One region of the Flexivirga lutea genome, then DNA from elsewhere that is predicted to be linked to it. Evidence: riboswitches for the same ligand, from Rfam matches in the RefSeq annotation. Region 1 holds a riboswitch; the other holds the start of a gene.
What was found. A riboswitch is a leader RNA that binds a small molecule or an ion and turns the genes downstream of it on or off. The one in region 1 is predicted to bind cyclic di-AMP.
Positions count from the first base shown of each region.

Region 2: linked by a shared signal. The riboswitch ahead of ACYVBN_RS06795 (C40 family peptidase) and the one ahead of ACYVBN_RS03440 (transglycosylase family protein) in region 1 are both predicted to bind cyclic di-AMP.

Region 1 covers NZ_BAAGZB010000001.1:701,198-712,574, forward strand. The annotation lists gene ACYVBN_RS03395 (tyrosine-protein phosphatase) at 1-637, opposite strand, end outside; gene ACYVBN_RS03400 (AzlD domain-containing protein) at 655-969, opposite strand; gene ACYVBN_RS03405 (AzlC family ABC transporter permease) at 966-1,697, opposite strand; gene ACYVBN_RS03410 (GNAT family N-acetyltransferase) at 1,694-2,299, opposite strand; gene ACYVBN_RS03415 (ferredoxin reductase domain-containing protein) at 2,395-3,213, shown strand; gene ACYVBN_RS03420 (dihydrofolate reductase) at 3,249-4,199, opposite strand; gene ACYVBN_RS03425 (thymidylate synthase) at 4,216-5,028, opposite strand; gene dapA (4-hydroxy-tetrahydrodipicolinate synthase) at 5,267-6,163, shown strand; gene ACYVBN_RS03435 (ribonuclease J) at 6,160-7,845, shown strand; gene ACYVBN_RS03440 (transglycosylase family protein) at 8,174-8,881, opposite strand; cyclic di-AMP (ydaO/yuaA leader) riboswitch at 8,886-9,023, opposite strand; gene ACYVBN_RS03445 (endonuclease/exonuclease/phosphatase family protein) at 9,317-10,393, shown strand; gene ACYVBN_RS03450 (aminotransferase class V-fold PLP-dependent enzyme) at 10,371-11,377, opposite strand, start outside.
Region 2 covers NZ_BAAGZB010000002.1:77,565-88,941, forward strand. The annotation lists gene ACYVBN_RS06785 (dienelactone hydrolase family protein) at 1-506, opposite strand, end outside; gene ACYVBN_RS06790 (DUF6918 family protein) at 573-1,007, opposite strand; gene ACYVBN_RS06795 (C40 family peptidase) at 1,101-1,898, opposite strand; cyclic di-AMP (ydaO/yuaA leader) riboswitch at 1,899-2,058, opposite strand; gene ACYVBN_RS06800 (metal-dependent transcriptional regulator) at 2,293-2,982, opposite strand; gene pdxH (pyridoxamine 5'-phosphate oxidase) at 3,679-4,359, opposite strand; gene serC (PLP-dependent aminotransferase family protein) at 4,393-5,505, shown strand; gene pepN (aminopeptidase N) at 5,609-8,182, shown strand; gene ACYVBN_RS06820 (MFS transporter) at 8,262-9,557, opposite strand; gene ACYVBN_RS06825 (MarR family transcriptional regulator) at 9,554-9,985, opposite strand; gene ACYVBN_RS06830 (response regulator transcription factor) at 10,156-10,854, shown strand; gene ACYVBN_RS06835 (sensor histidine kinase) at 10,924-11,377, shown strand, end outside.

The sequences.
Region 1 (11,377 bases):
CACGCAGATTGTCGGCGTAGCCGGGCAGTTTCTCCAGCCGCCGCACGATGCGTTCGGTGCGTTCGGTGCTGGCCGCGTAGTCGGCGACGATCGCTTCCCGGGGCACCTCGGCGACCGACAGTGCCATCGCCACCACCGTGCCGGTGCGGTCCTTGCCGGCGGCACAGTGCACCACGGTCGCGCCCTCGCTGGTCGCGATGACGTCCAACGCCGCGGACACCGAGTCCGGGCGCCGGTCCAGGTAGCCGAGGTAGTGACTCGCGCGCGGGTTGTCGTTGCGCTGCGGCTCCTCGGCGTTGTGCCAGGGGAGCACCAGCACGTCGCGCGTGTCGATGTCCTTGTCGTCGGGGAAGAGCGAATGGTGATGGTGCGCAACGGTGTCCAGCGCCCGCAACGGTCCGGGACCGGTGATCCGCAGCTCGACGTCGCTGCGCAGGTCGACGATGTCGGTGACCTGGTGGTCCTGCACCAGCACCTGTATGTCGTGCTCGGTCAGATCCTGCAGATTGTCCGAGCGGACCAGGCGGTGAGGTTGCACGGCGCGACCGTCGGAGGTCGGCAGGCCGCCGAGGTCGCGCATGTTGACCACGCCGTCGAGGTCGATCCAGCAGGGCTGCGTCGCGGAGGGTTTCGTCACGACTCCACCGTAGATCGTCAGCCGACGCCGGCAGCCCGCAGCAGGGCGGCGGTGGCTGCTGCGGCCACGACCACGACCAGGAAGGGCGCGCGCAGCAGCAGGCACACGATGGCGACCGTCAGCCCGGCGGCGCGTGCGTCGACGGTGAGCGACCCGTGGCCCGTGGTGAAGGTCTGCACCGCGATCAACGCCGCCAGCAGCGCCACCGGCAGGTAGTGCATCACCCGGTCGGTCAACGGATGGTCCAGCACCCGCTGGGGCACGACATACCCGGCGAACTTGGTGGCGAAGGAGAGCGCGCTGGCCAGCAGCACGGTGGTCCAGAGATTCATATTTCCTGTGCCGTGGTGACGGTCCGATCCGGCAGGAGACCGGCGGCCACGGCGGCCAGCGCGGCGACCAGCACCGGTATGCCGGACGCGGTGTGCGGTGCGACCAGCAGAGCGATGAGTCCCGCGGCGACGGCGACCAGCTGGGAGCGGCGGGTCCGCAGACGGGACCAGACCAAGGCGCAGAACGCAGCGGGTGCCGCGGCGTCCAGGCCGTAGCGGGCGGGGTCGCCCATGGCGTTGCCGAGCGCGGCACCGACCGCGGACATCAGTCCCCACAGCACGAAGACCGACAACCCCGTCCACCAGAATCCGATCCGCGACAACGCTCGGTCGGATTGGGTGATCGAGACGGCAGTGGATTCGTCGATCGTCAGGTGGGCGGCCAGCGCCCGGCGCCAGCCGGTCGCCTGCAGCAGCGTGCTCACCTGCAGGCCGTAGAAGCCGTTGCGCAGACCGAGCAGCGTCGAGGTGCCGATCGCGCTCGCGCCGGAGCCGCCGGCGCCGATCACCCCGACGAGCGCGAATTGCGATCCACCGCTGAACAGCAGCAGGGAGAGGGCGACCGCCTGCCAGAAGCTGAGGCCGGCGGCGACGGCCAGGGCGCCGTAGCTGATGCCGTAGGCGCCGGTCGCGACGCCGACCCAGATCCCTTTGCGGGCAACGGTTCGGGCCACATCAGTCGGCGCCTCGGATGTGCCGGCGGCACGGTCGGGCCCCACCGTGCTCATGGGGCGTCGGGTCCCTGCGGGGTGCGTCCCTCGGAGTCAGAGGCAGCGTCGGAGGCAGCGTCGGAGTCGGTGAGCGAGGCGGTGAGACGTATCTCGCGGGCGGTGCGACCGTCGGCCGCGACGACCCGGTCGCGCCAGGCGCCGTCCGGCCGCAGACCGGCGGCCGACAGGAACGCTCGCGTCTGGTCGTCGTCGGCCAGCAACCACATCGTCAGCGCGCCGAAGTCACCGGCGCGCAAGGTGTCCACGGCCGCATTGAGCAGGCGGGAGCCGTTGCCGGCCCGGCGGTGCTCGGGGCGCACGCCCAGCGTGTAGATCTCGCCGGTCGCCAGATCGGTGTTGTCGGCGGGGCCGATCGCGACGAAGCCGACGACGGCCGCGCCCTCGGTCGCGACCAGCAGCCGGTGCCGCGGGCTCGGCGGGTTGCGCAGGGACTCGCGCCAGGCGGGCTCGAAGGCCGCCGGGGTGAACGCGGCCGCGACATCGGCGTCGACCAGCGGGCCGTAGGTGTCGCGCCATACGGCTGCCTGCACGTGGGCGACCGCGGGGACGTCGTTCGCGCGGGCGGTGCGGACCCCGGTGTCGCTGGTGGGGGAGTTCATCGGGCCAGCTTTTCATCCCCGCCGACGCGGGCGCGCCCGGGACCGTGCGGCCGCGCTCGCACCGATCGCGCCGGTCTGCGAAACTGCCATGCGTTGTGAGTCTGCTGAAGTCCTCCGGCGTGCGACATCGCCGCCCGCAGTTCCACCCGCTCACCGTGGCGGCGGTGGAGCGCCTGACCGACCGTGCCGTCGCGGTGTCGTTCGACATACCCGACGAACTGCGCGAGACCTTCCGCTTCGAGCCGGGCCAGCACCTGACGCTGCGGGCCACGATCGGCGGCACGGACGTGCGCCGTTCCTATTCGATCTGTATGTCGCGTGCACAGGCGGCCGGGACCGGCCGGTTGCGCATCGCGTCCCAGGAGGTCGACGGGGGCGCGATGTCGGTGTGGCTGAACCAGGTGGTCCGGCCGGGGGACCGCATCGAGGTGCTCGCCCCGTTGGGCGACTTCGTGTGTCCGACGGTCGACACCGAGCGCGAGATCGTGGCGATCGCCGCCGGATCCGGGATCACCCCGGTCATCTCGCTGGTCCGCACCGTGCTGGAGGAGGAGCCGGGCACCCAGGTGACGCTGATCTTCGGCAACCGCACACCGGACAGCACGATGTTCCGTGCCGAGCTGGAGTCGTTGGCGGAGCACTGTGCCGGTCGCTTCGACCTCATCGAGGTCTTCTCCCGGGACAGCTCCGGCGCCCGGGACCCGCTGCTGACCGGGCGCATCGACGGCGCCAAGGTGCGGCAGATCCTGCGACGCACGGGGGTGGCCGTGCCCGAGGTGGACGAGTGGTTCCTGTGCGGACCGATCGGCCTGGTCCACGACGTGCGCACGACGATCGTCGGCGAGGGCGCCGAACCGGCGAGCGTGCACCACGAGGAGTTCTTCCAGGAGCCGGTGCCGGCGCCGGCCGACTGAAGGTGTGCCGCCCGCGGCCTCGAGGTCGCGGGCGGTCAGTCGAAGATCGTGCGGCCGGGGTCCTGCTCGAAGAACGCCCGCGCCAGCGGCCGGTGTGCCGGGATGATCGGCAGACGAGCCGCTTCGTCCTGGGTGAACCACGCCGACTCGGTGACCTCGTCGGAGACGCCCGGGGCGCCCGCGACGACGTGCGCGCGGAAGCACACGCCGAAGATGGCCCGTCGACGACCGTCCGGGTAGACGATCACCACGTCGGGGTTGCTGTATGCCGCCAGCACCGCGTCGACGGCGACGTGCAGTCCGGTCTCCTCCCGCGTCTCCCGCACCGCGGCCTCCGACCAGGTCTCGCCGACCTCGACCCCGCCGCCCGGCAGACACCACAGCCCGTTGTCCTCGCGGCGGGTCAGCAGCAACCGGCCTGCGTCGCCGACGGCGCAACTGGCTCCGGCCTTGATCTCGGTCGCGCCGGCCTGCGCGGAGCCGGCGATGCGCGGGCCGACGTCCACCTGTGCTCGGGGTCTGCGGCGCTCGTAGGTCACCACGGACCAGCCGTCGTGCGGCTCGCGGGACACCTCGTGCCAGATCGGCGAGTCGGTGAGCGGCCAGCCGGGAAACACCGTGTCGCCCTCGGGATCCAGCGGGATCTCGGAGATCAGCATCCGGTCGACGTAGGGCGCGAACAGCTCCCACACCTGTGCGCCGCCGGTGACGAAGAAGTCCTCGTCGCCGGCCAGGAAGAGCGCCTCGTCGACGCTGTGCGCGACCTCGACACCCTCTGCGGACCAGTCGGGGTCACGGGTCAGCACGATGTGCCGCCGGCCCGGCAACAGGCCGTGCGACTCGAAGGTGCGCCGCCCCATCACCATCGGATGACCCATGGTCGCGGCCTTGAAGCCCTTCTGCTCGCCCGGGACCCGCCACGGCATGGTGCCGTCGCGCCCGACGACGCCGTTGCGCGCGACGGCGGCGATGAAGCTGATCGTCATGCGGGGTCCTCGGTGCTCATACCGCGATCGGGGCCTTGATCGTGGGCGCCGCGACGTAGTCCTCGAGCGAGATGTCCGGCAGGTCGAAGGCGTCGATCTCGCGGATCTGCGGGTTGAGCCGCAAGGTCGGCAGCGGACCGGGCTCGCGGGTCAGCTGGAGCCGCGCCTGGTCCAGATGATTGAGGTAGAGGTGCGCATCACCCATGGTGTGCACGAATTCGCCGGGCACCAGGTCGGTCACCTGGGCGACCATCGCGGTCAGCAGCGCGTAGGACGCGATGTTGAACGGCACGCCGAGGAAGATGTCCGCCGACCGCTGGTAGAGCTGGCACGACAACCAACGGCGGCCGTCCTCGGTGGGTCCGCCGACGTAGAACTGGAACATCGTGTGGCACGGCGGCAGCGCCATGTCGTCGACCTCCGCGACGTTCCAGGCCGAGACGATGTGCCGGCGCGAGTCGGGGTTGGTGCGCAATCCCTCGATCAGCCGGTGGATCTGATCGATGGACCCGCCGTCGGGCGTCGGCCACGACCGCCACTGGTGGCCGTAGATCGGTCCGAGGTCACCGTTGTCGTCGGCCCACTCGTCCCAGATGGAGATCTTGCGGTCGTGCAGCCACTGCACGTTGGTGTCGCCGCGCAGGAACCACAGCAGTTCACCGATGATCGAGCGAAGATGCAGCTTCTTGGTGGTCAGGGCCGGGAAGCCGGCGGTCAGGTCGAAGCGCATCTGGTGCCCGAACACCGACAAGGTGCCGGTGCCGGTGCGGTCCTGCTTGCGAGTGCCTTCGGAGATGACCCGATCGAGGAGGTCGAGGTACTGCTTCACGGGAGCAGACGCTATCAGCGGGGCCCGACAGGGCGGTCTCGCAGCACGCGCCCAATGTGATCTAGATCACATTGGGCGCGTGTAACACTTTCCGGCAGCACCCGATGTAACCGTTGATCGCGTCGTCACCCGGACCCCCGAGCGGGTGACGACGCGATCAGTCATTCACCGGGGCGTCGCTGTTCGGCACGCGGAAGGCGACGGCACGCGGCCCGCGGTCGCCGCTAGCCTGGACGCCATGACGCAGCCCTCCGGTAACCCCTTCGGCACGATGATCACCGCGATGGTCACGCCCATGCACGACGACGGTGGGCTCGATCTCGACGGGGCGCAGCGGTTGGCGGCATACCTCGTCGACCAGGGCAACGACGGCATCCTCGTCAACGGCACCACCGGCGAGTCCGCGACCACCACCGACCAGGAGAACGTCGACGTGGTGCGCGCGGTCGCCGAGGCGGTCGGTGATCGCGCGATCGTCATCGCCGGCGTCGGCACCAACGACACCGCGCACTCCGTGGCCGCCGCGCGCAACCTCGCCGCGGCCGGCGCCCGGGCCGCGCTCATCGTCACCCCCTACTACAACCGCCCGCCGCAGGCCGGGGTGCTCGAGCACTACCGCACGGTCGCGGCGGCGACCGACCTGCCGGCGATGGCTTACGACATACCCGGCCGCACCGGCACCGCACTGGCGCCCGACACCATTCGCGCGTTGGCCGAGGTGCCGGGCATCCGGGCGCTCAAGGACGCCAAGGGCGACCTGGCCACGAGCGCGCCGCTGATGCGCGAGACCGGCCTGCTCTGGTATTCCGGCGACGACGCCCTCAACCTGCCCTGGCTGGCCCTCGGCGCGACCGGCATGGTGAGCACGGTCGGCAACGTCGCCAGCGCCCGGCTCGTGTCGCTGCTGCGCGCGGTCACCGCGGGCGACCTGGCGGCCGCGCGCGAGATCAACCACGGCCTGGTGCCGCTGGTCGCCGCCGTCATGAACGTCACCCAGGGCACCATTCAGGCCAAGGCCGCCCTGCGCCTCATGGGCGTGATCGACTCCGACTTCTGCCGGCTCCCACTGGTGCCGGCACCGCAAGAACATCGCGCGATCCTGCGCGATGCCCTGACCGCACAAGGACTGATGTGAGCCATCCCCATCCCGAACTCGAAGAACCCCCCGCACTGCCCCAGGGCGGTGTCCGGGTAGTCCCGCTCGGCGGGCTCGGCGAGGTCGGCCGCAACATGACGGTCGTGGAGTATGACGGCCGGCTGCTCGTCGTGGACTGCGGCGTACTGTTCCCCGAGGACCACCCCGGCGTCGACCTGATCCTGCCCGACTTCGAATACATCCGGGACCGGCTGGACGACATCGACGCGATCGTGTTGACCCACGGTCACGAGGACCACATCGGGGCCGTCCCCTACCTGCTGCGCCTCAAGCCCGACATCCCCCTGGTCGGATCCACCCTGACCCTGGCGCTGGTCGAGGCCAAGCTGAAGGAACACCGGATCACGCCATACACGCTGGCGGTGAAGGAGGGCGGCAACGAGAAGATCGGGCCGTTCGACTGCGACTTCATCGCGGTCAACCACTCCATCCCCGACGCGCTCGCGGTCTTCATCCGCACCGGCGGCGGCAACCTGCTGATCACCGGCGACTTCAAGATGGACCAGCTACCGCTGGACCGCCGGATCACCGACCTGCGCGCTTTCGCCCGTGCGGGGGAGGAGGGTGTCGACCTCTTCCTGACCGACTCCACCAACGCCGAGGTGCCCGGGTTCACCACACCGGAACGCAACATCGCCCCGGCGATCGAGCGAGTCTTCCAGCACGCCGAGCGCCGGATCATCGTCGCGTGCTTCTCCTCGCACGTGCACCGCGTGCAGCAGGTGCTCGACGCCGCGGCGACCCATGGCCGGAAGGTGGCGTTCGTGGGCCGGTCGATGCTGCGCAACATGGGCATCGCGGCCGACCTGGGCTACCTGCACGTGCCCGACGGCGTCCTGGTCGACCTGAAGAAGATCGACAACTTCGCCGACAACCAGATCGTGCTCGTCTCGACCGGGTCACAGGGCGAGCCGATGGCAGCGCTGTCCCGGATGGCGAACGGCGACCACAACACCATCGACATCGGCACCGGCGACACCGTGCTGATGGCGTCCTCCCTCATCCCGGGCAACGAGAACGCCGTCTACCGGGTCATCAACGGCCTGATGCGACGCGGCGCCAGCGTCATACACAAGGGCAACGCGTTGGTCCACGTCTCGGGCCACGCCAGCGCCGGCGAGTTGCTCTACTGCTACAACATCGTCCGGCCCCGCAACGTCATGCCGATCCACGGCGAATGGCGGCACCTGGTCGCCAACGGCGAGCTCGCCGTCGCCACCGGAGTGCCCGCCGAACGCGTGCTGCTCGCCGAGGACGGCGTCGTGGTCGACCTGGTCGACGGCCGCGCGCGCATCGTGGGCGCCGTGCCCTGCGGCTACGTGTATGTCGACGGCTCCCTCGTCGGGACCACCGACGAGACGATGCTGAAGGACCGCCGCATCCTGCGCGACGAGGGCTTCGTGACGATCATCGTGGTGCGCGACGCCGACACCGGCAAGATCGTCAGTGGCCCGGAGATCCAGACCCGCGGCTTCGCCGAGGACGACGACGTCTTCGACAAGGTGCGCCCCAAGCTGGAGGCGGCCTTGGAGGAGGCCCGCCAGAAGGGCATCAGCGACACCTACCAGCTGCAGCAGGTCATCCGGCGCGCCGTGGGCGGTTTCGTCGGAGGCAAGCTGCGCCGGCGCCCGATGATCATCCCGATCGTCATCGACGCGTAGGTCACACCGAGCTCGCCGCTACTGTCGCGAGTTTCTCGCTCGAATCGGCCGCTTTCGGCGAGAAACTCGCGACAGTAGTGACTTAGTCGCGCTGGGTGGTGGCTCTTCGGAACTCCGGCTCGGCGGCGGCGTCGGCGTTCGTCATACGTCCGCCATCGCCGAGAGAGCAGTTGTCGTCGTGATGACGCGCTCATGACGACAACAACTCATCTCTCGATGAGACAGCGACGGGGTCGACAGACGACGAAGGCCCCGGTCCACATGACGTGGACCGGGGCCTTCGGGTTGATCATCACCGCACGGGGACGGTGATCATCAGCTGATCAGATCAAGCCGGCAGGTTGAGGTGCTGGCCGACGAAGATCAGGTTGGGGTCGTTCACGGTGCCCTTGTTGGCCGCGAACAGCGCCTGCCAGCCACCCTTGACGTGGTAGCTCTGTGCGAGCTTGCTCAGGGTGTCGCCGGACTTCACGGTGAAGGTCTTGCCCGAGAGGGCGACCTTCGGCGCGGAGTCGACCTTCTTCGGCGCGGAGTAGGACTTCGTCGGAGCCTGGGCGCGCTCGGCGGAACGCGACACCTTCGGAGCCGTGTAGGTCTTCTTCGGCGCGGTGTAGGTCTTCTGCGGTGCGGCCTGGGGAGCCGGCGCCGGGTTGACGTTCGGCGAGCCGCCGCCACGGGTCAGACCCGCGCGCACGGAGCAGACCGGCCAGGCGCCGGGACCCTGTGAGGCGAGCACCTTCTCGGCGATCGTGATCTGGGCCGACTTGCTCGCCAGGTTGGCGTTGGAGGCGTAGGCGCCACCGCCGAAGGCGATCCAGGTCGAGTGGGTGAACTGCAGGCCACCGTAGAAACCGTTGCCGGTGTTGATGGCCCAGTTGCCACCGCTCTCACAAGCGGCGACGCGGTCCCAGGTGGAGACCGACGCGGCGTGAGCGTCACCAGCGGTGGCGACGCCGGCGGCGGCGAGGGCTGCGGCGGCGGCAACCCCGATGCCGACGACGCGGGTCTTGCTGTTGAGGTTCTTGCTGAGGTTCATTGATTCCTCTCCTGACGTGCGCATACGGGGTTAGCTGTCGGGTCGGGCTGTCAGGTGCCCGGCAGGTTGTCGGCCTGCTCTCACCCCAAGACCGCGTCGCGGCCGAAATGGGTTCCCCATCCTCGTTGTGCCTCCGGGACCATCCCGGATCGTGGTGGCCGCTCAACGAGGTTGTGCGCAGCGGACCACAGGCAAATGGCGGAGTCGTGCCGGGTTGCACTCTCCGTCGATGGATGTTGCTTCGCCAGGGGGACGAAATTTCAACCACCGATCGTCGAAGGTACGTGGTCGCGAGGAGATTTCCAAGTCGAACCGTGACCATTTCGTGACTTTTTTGAGAAGTGTCGCCGGAGTCACACGCATCGTGTTGCTTGCATCACTCCAGTCCCAGTGGTAACAGCACGGGGTATGTCGCGGGTGGGTGACAATGCCGGGGTGTCACATTCGGGCCCTGCCGCCGCTGCGCCGACCCGCCGGACCTGGCGTTCGGGCCGGCGTGGGCGCCGGCATCCGGACCGGCATCGCACCCGGCGACGGGAGGCACACACGGTCGGGTGGTGGGCGCTCGCCGCGGTCCAGGTGCTCGTCGCGGCCGGCGTGTTCGTTCGCTGGCTGGACGTCACCTGGCTCGTGCCGCTGGTCCAGGCGCTGTTCCCGCTCTTCGGCGCGGCCGCGGTCGTCCTGTTCGTCCTGACGACGGCTCTGCGGCACCGCTGGCTGGCCCTCGTGGCGCTGCTGGTCGCCATACCTCCTGTCGGCCTCGGGCTGCTCTCGCTGCGCAGCGACACGGTGGCGGCGAGTGCACACGACGAGGTCGTCATGACCATCAACCTCGAATTCGGCCACGGCGACCCGGCACAGGTCGTGGCAGCGGCACGCAACCAGCACGTCGACACGCTGGTGCTGGAGGAGTGCACGGCACCGGAACTCGCGGCGCTGCGGCGCCACGGGCTCGACGATGTCTTGCCGCACCAGGCGGGTCGGGCCGCGCCGGGCATCCGGGGGACCGTGGTGCGCAGCGTCCACCGGCTCGCGCCCGTCGCCGAACATCCGGGCGGCCGGTTCCCCAGCAGCCCCGACGTGCGGGTGACGACGGCGGCCGGCGACTTCCGACTCCGGGCGGTGCACACGCCGGCCCCGCTGCCGGACATCGTCGACGACTGGCACGCGGCGCTCCGCGCCCTGTCCGTATGGCGCAACGCGCTGCCCGACGATCAGCCGCTCGTGCTGGCCGGGGACTTCAACGCCTCGTCCGCGATGCCGGCGTTCCGCGAGCTGGCCGACGGCCTCACCGACAGCAGCCGGGCCACCGGGTCCGGATGGCGGCGGACCTGGCCGCACAACAGACGGGTGCCGCCGTTCATCCAGCTGGACCACGTGCTCACGCGCGGTTTCGGGGTGGTCTCCGACGGCACGGTGACCATCGCCGGCACCGACCACCTGGGCTACTGGGCGCGACTGCGGGTGGATCGGCCACGCAGCACGCCGGCTACCAGGGCAGCGGCTCGCTGACGTCCCGCGGGTCGGCAGGAGCGGACCACCCCTCGTCGGTGTGGACGTAGGACAGGGACGGCCCGTGCTCGACCAGCTGGCGCACGGCGGCGACGAGCCGGTCGACGTGTTCGCCGGTCGTGGCCAGCCCGAGGCTGGCGCGCACCGCGGTCGCGTCCGCGCCGACCACGGCGTCGCACAGCAGGTGGGCGCAGAACCGGCCGTCGCGCACGGCGATGGCGTGCTCGTCGGCCAGCACCTGCGAGACCAGCGACGGGTCGTAGCCGTCGATCGTGAAGGTGACCACGCCCACATTGGGCCGGTCGCCGAGCACCTGCACGATGCGGACGCCGTCGATCGCGGCCAGCCCGCCGTGCAGTCGCGCGTAGAGGTGCGCCTCGTGCGCCTCGACCGTGGCCCGGTGACTGCGCAGCGTGGCGCAGGACGCTGCGATCGCGATGGCGCCCACGGCGTTGGGCGTGCCGCCCTCGTGGCGCGCCGGGCCGGTCTGCCAGCGGGTGTGGTCGTGCGCCACCCGCGCCGTCGCTCCGCCGGCGGGCAGGTAGGGCTCGGCGGCGTCCAGCCAGTCGCTGCGGCCCGCGAGCACACCGGCGCCGTACGGGGCGTAGAGCTTGTGGCCGGAGAAGGCGACCCAGTCGATGTCGAGGGCAGTGAGGTCGATGCTCACGTGCGGTGCGTACTGTGCGGCGTCCAGCACCGTACGCGCCCCGAACCGACGTGCTACGGCTGCGAGTTCGCTCACCGGCCAGATCTCCCCGGTGACGTTGCAGGCGCCGGTGACGACGACGAGGGCGTGCTGGGCGCCGGATCGCCGCAGGGCCGCCTCCAGCAACTGCACCGCGTGTGCGGCGCTGTCCGGGACCGGCAGTCGGGTGGTGCGGTCGGCCGGCCAGGGCAGCAGGGCGGCGTGGTGGGCCGACTCCCACGCGAACACCTGGGTGTCCGCCGGCAGGCAGTGCGCGAGCAGCCGCAGCGCATCGGTGG
Region 2 (11,377 bases), on a different contig from region 1:
GGCAGCAGCGGCACCAGGTTCGTGACGTCGAGCGGGTAGTCCGCGCCAGGGGTGCCGGTCACGAAGGCGCCGTAACAGTCCACCGCCGCGTCCAGGTCCACCCGGCACGCCGCGAGGACTGCGTGCCGCCCGCCCGAGCAGTGGCCGATCACGCCGACCTTGCCGTTCGCGTGCGGCAATCCGCGCAGGTATGCCGCCGCCGCCTCCACGTCGCCGACCAGCTGCTCGTCCGGTATGCCGCCCGCCGCCCGCACCGCCGCGGCAGCGTCGGACGGCTCCGCTCCCGGAGCCTGCCGCGAATACAGATTGGGACACAGGGCGTCATACCCCAACTCCGCGAAGCGGCGGACCATCTCCTTGGTCGCCCGGTCGTAACCGGGCAGATGATGGATGACCACGACACCGCCACGGCGGGTGTCGCCGTCCGGTGTCGCCAGGTAGGCCTCGATCTCGGCGCCGTCGGCGCCGGTGAGACGCACGGTCGTGGCGTGCAATGAGTCAGACATATTCATGGTCTATCAGAAGGACCTTGAGCGTCCCCGCACGACTCAGGACGCGTGCTGCTGCACGACTCAGGACGCGTGCTGCTGCACGACCCTCCCGAGTCGCGGCAGGGCCTGCTCGACGTTGTCCTTGGCCTTGCCGCGCAGCCCCTTGTAAGCACGCTTCAACGGCTCCCGCTCGGTCGCCTCGGCCCGCGCGTCGGTGACCGCCAGCAGTGCATCGGCGGCCTCGTCGCCACGGCCGGCGAGGTACTGCCCGAAATCGCCCGCCCCGGCGAAGTCGTCCCAGAACGGCTGCAGGGCCGAAGCGACCTCGGGCAGCATGCGATCGGTCGCATCGGCCGCGATCGTCGGACTCACCTTGCGCACGGCGGCATACCCACCCTTGATCGCGACCCCGGTGAGACCCTTCTTGTCCTTCACCTCCGCGTCGATCACCGCAACCAGATCGGCAACGACCTGCGGACGACGGTCAGCGGCGAGCAGCGTTTCGGACAATGACATGGTGCGGCCTTTCGGGGAGCGCGTTTGGTGCGGGAATGCACGAACCCGCCGCACCCACGAAGTGCGACGGGTTCGAACGAGTGGTGTGACAGCTCAGATGCGGCCGTAGCCGGACACACCGCTGTAGATCGGGCGGACGCCGACGGAACCACCGGGGTGGTTGGCGTCGATCATCATGCCGTTGCCGACATAGATCGCCACGTGGTAGGCGTAGCTGCCGTTGCCGAAGAAGATCAGGTCTCCCGGCTGCGGCGTGCTCACCCGGGTCGCCATCTGCATCTGCGCGGTGGCAGTGCGCGGGAGCGACTTGCCGACCTGACCGTAGACGTAGGACGTGAAGCCCGAGCAGTCGAAGCCGGCCGGGCTGGCGCCGCCGTAGACGTAGGGCGCACCGACATACCGCTCGGCGATGCCGACGATGCCACCGGTGGCGGCCGGCGGGGCCGGCGTCGTGACCGGGTTGCTCACCGGGGCGCTGACCGGGTTGCTCGCCGGCGCCGGCTGAGCCGAGCGGTCAGGGCGGGTGGCGCTGCGCGACACCGAGGCGGTGCGCGTGCGCACCACCGGCTTGGGAGCCTCATAGCGCTTGGCGGCGACCGGGGCAGCCAGCTGCGCCTGCGCCGGCACGGCGCTCAGCTGCGACTCGGCCTTGGTGGCCTGCAGCGGGTTGGCCAACGCCTGAGCGCGGGAAGCCTGGGCGGCGAAATCGACCGAGCTGGAGCCGGTGATCGACGCGACACCGGTCGTGGCAGACGCGGCCTGCGGTGCGGCGATCGAAGCGACCAGACCACCGGCGACGGCGACGGTGGCCGACACGCGAGCGGTGGAGTTGAAAGTCGTCGTCAGCTTGCCCGGGGCGCGGTGACGACCGCGCGGACCAAGAATGGACACAGAACACCTCTCCGTCGCCTACGAGGTGAGCTGTCGGGCTCGGGCTGGAGATACCCGGCTCCGGTGCGGCAGCCCCGTGGTGCTGCACCGAAACTTCGCCCCGAGGGCGGCTTGCGCCACCCGGAATGGGTCCCCCGCTCCTGCCTGGCGGAAATTCGTTGCACCCGATCAGCTGGCAGGACTCGGCGTTGCCTCACGGGAACCCGCCGAGTGGCGGGCCGGGGAAAACGGTACACAACCCCGGACGGAAAGTCACAGTGAGGTCACGAACTGGTCAAAGAAAGTTCTGGTGGTCTGCGAGGATCGTTGCAAGGACGCCGAATCAGCCCATGGCGTCAGTCAGTCCCCGGGTGTCAGCCGGGGTCAGTCAGCCGGGGTCAGTCGGTCGGGTCAGTCAGTCGGCGTCGACGAAGACGTGCATGGCGACGTCGCGGGGTAGCGACACGGCGTCACCCTCCTCGGCGCGCACCAGGACCCGATCACCCTCGAGGCGCACCTCGACCTTGGCGTCCGGGGTGATGCCGCCCGCGGTGAGCACGCTCAAGGCATCCTGGTCGGCCTGGGCCGGCTCACCGACGCGGCGGACCACGAAGCTGGCCGGCTGCTCGGTGCCGACCTCCGTCATCGGGCGCACGCCGTCGCGGAACTGCACACGCGTGCCCTCCTCACCCAGCTCCTCCAGGCCCGGGATGGGGTTGCCGTAGGGCGAGATGTGTCGTTCGCGGAGCATCGCCAGGATCTTGCGCTCGACCCGCTCGCTCATGACGTGCTCCCACCGGCAGGCCTCGTCGTGCGCGTATTCGAGCTCCACACCGATGACGTCGACCAGCAGCCGCTCGGCGAGCCGATGCTTGCGCATCACCCGGGTGGCGAGCGTCCGGCCGTGCTCGGTGAGCTCCAGATGCCGGTCACCGGCCAGCGTCAGCAGCCCGTCGCGCTCCATGCGGGCCACCGTCTGGGACACGGTGGGACCCGAGTGCCCCAGACGCTCCGCGATGCGCGCGCGCAGCGGCACGATGCCTTCTTCCTCCAGGTCGAAGATCGTGCGGAGATACATCTCGGTGGTGTCGATCAGCTCGCTCACGGCACAAGCCTGCCACTACGGGCCGACAGGTGCACGCCAGCCTCCCGCCACGCCCCCGTCGCGGGATCGCCGCCGCTGCCCACAACCCGTCACGAAGAAATTTCGGTCGACTTTTCGCTCAATAAGTTCGGGAATCCTTCCCGCTCACGCTACGTTCTTCTTCTTGGAAGCCGTGGGGCTCCTCCCCCCTGACCCGCGGCCTCCCGAACCGTTCGTTTTCACGGGCGGGGTGAGCACACCGCAAGGTGCAGCTCGGACGGCTGGCGCACCTCCCCTGGGCGCCAGCCGTTCTTGCTCTCCGCGTCTGCTCTCGGCGTCGGTCCCGGCCGCGCTCGGCCCGCCGGCCGAAGGGGGAGCCAGGACAGCCGACTAAATCTGTTGCTTCCCACCCGGCCCTCGTCCTAGCGTGGGAGCACACGAGAAAGGAGGTGGTCCAAGAGTGATTTCTCAAAGGACGCGTGAGGTGGTTGCGCGCTAGCGCAACCTTCGTATTCGTCGCCGGCCACCTCCGGTGTGCCGACGGAACGGACGTTCGGTAGCTACTCCAACGCAGCCACCGCGGCCCGTGGGCGCGCGATCTCGTCCATCGCGCTTGCCGGTTCCACCGGCAGCCCACGGGCTGTCCCGTGTCTTCTTGCTCGACTCCTCACCCGCCGGCGTCCGCTTCTCGTGCAGTTGACTGGTCTTGCCCGTCGCCTAGGGCTGACGGCGCTCGATTTCCCAACTGTTCGCGTCGGCGAGGTCGCCATCGCAGGTGCGCACGAAGACGAGCCGGTCGTGCAGTCGGCTGCTGCGGCCGGCCCAGAACTCCACCTCCTCGCAGCGCACGACATACCCGCCCCAGAAGTCGGGCAGCGGGACGTCCTCCGGGCTGCCGGTGTCCGGCCACTTCTGTTCGTATGACGCCACGGCCGCCTCGAGCTGGGCGCGGCCGGCGGCCGGCTGCGACTGCTCCGAGGCCCAGGCGCCGATGCGCGATCCGTACGGCCGGCTGCGGAAATAGTGCGTCGATCGCTCGACCGACATCTTCTCGGCAACACCGACGAAGCGGATGGCCCGGAACATCGGCGGCCAGGTCAACGCCGCGGCGATCTTCGGATCAGCTTGCAGGTCAAGGCCTTTGCGGCTGGTGTAATTGGTGTAGAAGCCCGGACCGTCAGCGCCGAGGTAGCGCATCAGCACGGTGCGCACGTGCGGCTGGCCCTCGGCGTCGACGGTGGCGACCGAGATCGCATCGGGTTCGGGCACATCGCCCTTCGCTTCCTGCCGGTCCGCGGCGTCCTGGACCCATTGCTCGATGAGCGGCAGCGGCGCCGCCGGCAGGTCGTGCTCGTCCAGGCCCTCGCCCGCGTAGTCCCAACGCTTGATCGGCTGCATGAGCACGACGCTACCGCTGGCAGAATCGGGCACGTGACCGACCAGCTCGTCATCCCAGATTCGTTGAAACCCGCGGACGGCCGTTTCGGCTCCGGGCCGAGCAAAGTGCGCACCGAACAACTCGACGCGCTGCTCGCGCTGGGCCGCACCGTGCTCGGCACGTCGCACCGGCAGGCACCGGTCAAGAGTCTGGTCGCCCGCGTCCGGTCCGGGCTCGCGGAGCTGTTCGACGCCCCCGACGGCTACGAGATCGTGCTCGGCATGGGAGGCACCAATGCCTTCTGGGACGCAGCATCGTTCGGGCTGATCCACGACCGCGGAGCCTTCGCCGTGTGCGGCGAGTTCAGTGCCAAGTTCGCGACCGTCGCGCGCAACGCGCCGTTCCTCGCCGACCCGATCGTCGCGGAAGTCGAGCCCGGCACCGCGGTGGAGTTGTGCAGCACGCACGGCGTCGACACCTACTGCTGGACCCACAACGAAACCTCCACCGGCGTCAGGACCCCGGTCCGGCGGGTGCCGGGCTCGGCCGGTGAGCTGATGCTCGTCGACGCGACCTCCGCCGCCGGCGCGATCCCGGTCGATCTCGCCGAGACCGACGTCTACTACTTCGCGCCCCAGAAGGCGTTCGCCTCCGACGGCGGCCTGTGGTTCGCCGCCATGTCTCCTGCCGCACTCGAGCGGATCGCGAGGCTCAGTGAGCAGCGCTGGACGCCGGCCACCTTGGATCTGCAGCTGTGCGTGACGAATTCACGACTGGAGCAGACCTACAACACACCGGCCGTCACCACCATCGCGTTGATGGCCGCGCAGACCGACTGGCTGCTGGCGAGCGGTGGCCTGGACTGGGCCGCCGGTCGCAGTGCCGCGTCGAGCGCGACTCTCTACGCATGGGCGGAGCGCACGACATACACCTCGCCGTTCGTCGCCGACCCGGCCGACCGCTCCCCCGTCGTGGGCACCATCGACTTCGACGGCGTCGACGCGGCAGCGATCGCGAAAGTGTTGCGCGCCAACGGCATCCTGGACACCGAGCCCTACCGCAAACTGGGCCGCAACCAGCTGCGCATCGGCATGTACCCCGCCGTCGACCCGGCCGACGTCGCGGCGCTCACCGCCTGCATCGACCACGTCGTGGCGCACCTCTGATCCTGCTGGCGTCCGCACGGCCGGCTGCAGGATCCTGGCTGCGCGACGCCGTTCGAGGGAGCGCGGCGGATGCGCAACTTCGGCGAGTGCGACGATGGTGGCCGTGACTATCGCGGATCTCAACCTCACTCGTGACGACTGCGCCACGCGCGGTCGGCAACTCGCCGTCGAGACCCACCGGGTCGACCTCGACCTGGGCAACCTCGCCGATCCCGACGCCTCGACGTTCGCCTCACGTGCGACGATCCGCTTCACCAGCACGGAGACCTCGACCTGGCTGGACCTGGTGGCCGACGAGCTCACCGCCCTGACGGTCAACGGCACCGCACAGTCCCTGGACGGCTACGACGGTGCGCGTGTTCCGCTGCAGGGCCTGCGGACCGGCGAGGCGGTCAACGAGGTCGTCGTGGAGGCTCGCTGTGCCTACAGCCGGACCGGCGAGGGTGTGCATCGCTTCACCGACCCGGCAGACGGAAACACCTACGCCTACACACATTTCGAGCCCACGGACGCACGCCGTGCGTTCGCCTGCTTCGAGCAGCCGGATCTGAAGACGCGCTTCACGTTCGCGATCACGGCGCCTGCCGGCTGCGTCGTGCTGAGCAACCAGTCACCGGTCTCCGATGAAGCCGACGGCGAGGGGCACACCGTGGTCTTCGCCCCGACGCTGCCGCTGTCGTCATACCTCACCGCCTTCGCGGTGGGGCCCTATCACGTCGCGCGGGACGTATGGCGCGCCGACCGCGCCGACGGCAGCTCGCTGGAGATCCCGCTCGGCGTCATCTGCCGTCGGTCGATGGCCGAGCACCTGGACGCCGACGAGATCTTCACCATCACCAAACAGGGGCTGACGTTCTTCGACGAGGCGTTCCGATTCCCTTATCCCTGGGGGAAGTACGACGAGATCTTCGTGCCGGAGTACAACCTCGGCGCGATGGAGAACCCCGGCCTGGTGACCTTCAGCGAGAACGCCTACATCTTCCGCGGCACCCCGACCGAGGCGCAGCGCGAGTCCCGCGCCGAGGTGATCATGCACGAGATGGCGCACATGTGGTTCGGCGACCTCGCCACCCCGCGCTGGTGGGACGACACCTGGCTGAAGGAGTCCTTCGCCGATTTGATGGGCTATCTGGGTGCGACCGAGGCCGCCGGCTTCGACGGCTCCTGGGTCACGTTCGCGGTCAATCGCAAGCAGTGGGCCTATGTCCAGGACCAGTTGCCGACGACCCACCCGATCGTCGCGGACATCCCGGACCTGGAGGCCGCCCGGCAGAACTTCGACGGCATCACCTACGCCAAGGGGGCGTCGGTGCTGAAGCAACTGATGGCGTATGCCGGGCGGGACGCCTTCTTCCGCGCCGCGCAGCTCTACTTCCAGCAGCATGCCTTCGGTTCGACGGGGCTGCGGGATCTGATCGACGCGCTGCAGGAGAGCAGCGAGGCGGACCTGTCGGACTGGGTGCCGACCTGGCTGGAGACCACCGGACCCTCGGCGCTCGGGGTGGTTCGGGACGGCGGGACCATCTACCTGACAACCGATTCCACGGACCCCTCGACCGGCGAGCAGATCGCCCGCAACCACCGGGTGGTCGTCTCCACCTTCGCACTCGAAGCGACCGGACTGGAGCGCACCGCGCGCGTGGAACTCACCCTGGACGCACCGAAGGTCGCGGTGCCGTTACCGCCGGGCACCCGGGCCGAGGTCGTCGTGCCCAATGACGACGACCTCACCTACGCACTGGTCCACCTGGACGACACGTCCGTGACGAACGTGCTGGGCGACCTGTCATCGCTGGAACCCACCTTGACCCGTGCGGTGGTGTGGTCGGCCCTGTGGAACGCGGTGCGGGACGCGCGCCTGTCCGCAGCGACCTACCTGGCAGCGATCGACGCCAACGTGGCGAGGGAGACCGACGCCGGACTGGTGTCGATGGTGCTGCAGCAAGCCCGCACGGCGATCTCGGACTACCTGGCACCAGGCGAGCGCCCTTCGGCGTCTGCTCAGCTCGTCGCCACGGTCGACGCCGGTCTGCAGGCCGCCGCACCCGGCTCCGATCTGCAGCGCGCCTGGGCACACGCGTTGGCGTTCTGCGCCGGCCGGTCCCCGGCCGGTGTCGATCCGGTGCGCCTCGCCCTGCGGGGCGGCGTGGCCGGACTGGAGGTGACCCCCTCGCTGCGCTGGGACCTGCTCGTCGCCCTCGCCGAGCAGGGCTCCGTCGGAGAGTCCGAACTGCCGGACGCCTACGACGCCGACCCGACGATGAGCGGCGCCATTGCGCTCGACCGGGCCCTCGCCACGCTGCCGTCGGTTGCGCACAAGCGGCGGGTATGGCGTGAGCTGACGACCGGCGACGACCTGACCAACGACCGCCAACGGGCGCTGCTGGCCGGCTTCGCGGCCGGCGATCAGGCCCTCACCGAGGAGTTCCGCACGCCCTACTTCGAGCAGCTCGACCAGTGGTGGCGTGACCAGACGATGGTCATGGCCGCGCGGCTGGTGGCCGGCGCATTTCCGCGCACCAGCGTCGCCGACGGCGACGTCACCGACAACCCGGTGGTCGCCGCTGCCGACGAGTGGCTGGGTACGCACCCGGACGCGCCGAATGCGTTGCGCCGCATCGTCATCGAGCAGCTCGACCACACGAAGCGGCAGCTGCGGGCACAGGCCGGCGACTAGAGCAGCGCGCCCAGCACCGCGACGCCCACCAGGGCGACCAGCGCGATGACGACCACCAGCCGCTGCGCTCTGGGGGACATCATGCGACGCGCTCACCGGCGAGGTCGCCGGCGCGGTCGCGCTGGCGCACCTCGAGGTGCGGGATCGGGCGACCCTCGAGCCGCACTCGCAAGTCTTTGCTGCGCATCAGGTAGAACATGACGGCACCCACCGTAATCGCCGTCGCCACGCTGCCGACCAGGATGGTCCACCGCGCCCCGAACGCGGTGCCGATCCAACCGATGACGGGGGCCCCCGCCGGCGTACCGCCCATGAAGATGGCCATGTAGAGCGCCATGACCCGACCCCGCATCACCGGGGTGACGCTCAGCTGCACGGTCGCGTTGGCGGTGTTGAGTGTGGTGATCGCGCACAATCCGGTGGGGATCAGGAACAGTGCGAACAGCAGGTATGACGGCGCCAGCGCGGCGAGCGCCGAGAAGAGCGTGAAGCCGACCAGTGAGCCCAGCACGATGCGCAGCCGCGGCCGCTGCCGGCGGGCCGCCATGAGCGCGCCGGCCAGCGAACCGATCGCCATGACCGATCCCAGCAGGCCGTACTCCGCCGCGCCCCGGTGGAAGACCGTCGTCGCCATCAGCGCGATGGTCAGCTGGAAGTTCATGCCGAACGTGCCGAGCATGAAGACCATGAACATGATCAGCATGATGTCCGGTCGCCGCCGCACGTAGGCCAGTCCTTCACGCACGTTGCCCTTGCCGCGGACCTGGGGTGCCGGCATCAGCTCCTCGGGACGCATCGCCTTGAGCGCGATCAGCACCGCGACGAAGGACAGGGTGTTGAACACCAGGGTCTGGCCGGTGCCGATGAGACCGATGCACAGACCGGCGATGCCGGGGCCGATCAGCCGCGCGGCATTGAACGATGTGGCGTTCAGGCCGACCGCGTTGCTCAGCAGGTCGGACTCCACCATCTCCGAGACGAATGCCTGCCGGCTGGGGTTGTCCAGCGCCGTCGCGACGCCCTGCAACAACGCGAGCGCATAGACGTGCCACAGCTGCACCACGTCGGTGAGCACCAGTGCCGCGAGCAGCGCCGCGGTCACGGCCAGCGCGCTCTGCGTGCCGAAGAGAACCCGCCGCTTGGGGAAACGATCGGTGATCACGCCGGCGAACGGAGCCAGCAGCACCACCGGCGCGAACTGCAGGGCGGTGACGATGCCCAGCGCCGTGGAGTCGTGGGCGGTGAGTTGGGTCAGCACCAGCCAGTCCTGGGCGGTGCGACCCATCCAGGTGCCGACGTTGGAGACCAGGGCGCCGGCGAAGTAGACGCGGTAGTTGTAGACGGACAGGGACGCGAAGGTCCGGCTGCGGCTCATTGGGGTGCGACCACCCGTTCCAGGATGTCGGCGGCCTGACGCAGCACCGCACACTCCTCCTCACTCAGATCGACCATCCGCGAATAGACCCACTCATCGCGCGACCGTCGTATGGCGCTGAGCGTCTTGCGCCCCTCCGGAGTCAGCTGGAGATGGACCTGGCGGCCGTCCTCGGGATCGGCGTCGCGGCGCACGAAACCCTGCTCCACCAGTGCGTTCACCGTGCGGGTCATCGAAGGAGCGCTCACGCATTCGATCTCCGCGAGCTCGCGCGGGGTGCGGATCCGGTTGTCCAGCTTGCCCAGCACCGACACCTGGTGCGGCCGCAGAGTGTCCTGACCCGCGCCGGAGAAACGCACCCGGCGGCTGATCCGCATGCAGACGGATCGGAGATCGACGGCGAGATGTTTGCGTTCTGCGGGGGTCACTGTCGTTAGTTTAGCTCATTAGACCAGCTAACGACATTGCCGAGCGGCGGCCCGAGGCGGCTCCTCGGACGCAGGCGATCCCCGGCTCCCGAGCATCGCCCAGCAGCACCGCCGACGCATATCATGGGATGTACAGGCAATTCCCAGGAAACGGAGCCACAGTGATCGACATGACCTCTCCGGAAGCCCGCCTGCTGGTCGTCGAGGACGAGACCAACATCCGCGAATTGCTCGCGACAAGCCTGAAGTTCGCCGGTTTCGAAGTGCACACCGCAGCCACCGGCAATGACGCGATCTCGGTTGCCGGCGAGCACAAGCTCGACCTGGCGGTGCTGGACGTCATGCTGCCCGACATGGACGGTTTCACCGTCACCCGCAAGTTGCGCGCCAATGGAGTGGAGTTGCCGATCGTCTTCCTGACCGCCCGGGACGCGGTCGAGGACAAGGTCAAGGGGCTGACGGTCGGCGGCGACGACTACGTCACCAAGCCCTTCAGTCTCGAGGAGGTCGTGGCCCGGATCCGTGCGGTCCTGCGCCGCACGCAGGTGGAGAACGACGCACGCTCGACGGTGCGCGTCGCCGACCTCGAGTTGGACGAGGACTCGCACGAGGTACGCCGGGCCGGTCAGGTGATCGAGGTCTCCCCCACCGAGTTCAAGCTGCTGCGTTACCTGATGCTCAACCAGGGCCGGGTGCTGTCCAAGGCCCAGATCCTGGACCACGTCTGGGACTACGACTTCCGTGGCGAGGCCGGCATCGTGGAGAGCTACATCTCCTACCTGCGACGCAAGATCGACGTCGGCGACGCCCCGGCCCTGATCCACACCAAGCGCGGCGTCGGCTACGTGTTGCGCGCCCCGCGCGAGTGACCGGCGGCCCGCCCGCCAGCGCGCGGCGCCTCACCGGGACGTCCTGCCGTGCCGCAGAATGAACAGAGGATGAGGAACGAGTCTTCGCTGCAGCACCGTGTCCGGCACGAGTTGTCGGCCATGCCACTGCGGCTACGCCTCAGCGTGCTGCTGATGGTGCTGCTCGCGCTCGCCCTGCTGGTCTCCGGCGCCACCGTGACCACGCAGGTCCGCAGCTTCATGACCGACCGCCAGGACGCCGAGCTGCGGGCCGCGAGCACCCACCTGGTCGACAGCGAGATCCAGAGCCACGCCACCGAGCAGCGCGCCTTCGCCTACGTGCCGACCAACACGTATGCCGTCGAACTGCAGACGACCGACGGCCGCCGGACCAGTCTGACCACCGACCCGGGCAACTCCTCCTCCGACGGACCACTGCCGGCGATCCCCGCGCTGACCAGCTCCGACCCGCGGGTCCGCAGCGGACACATCTTCAGCGTCGGCTCCAAGGAGGGCGCGGACACCACCTGGCACGTCGTCGCCG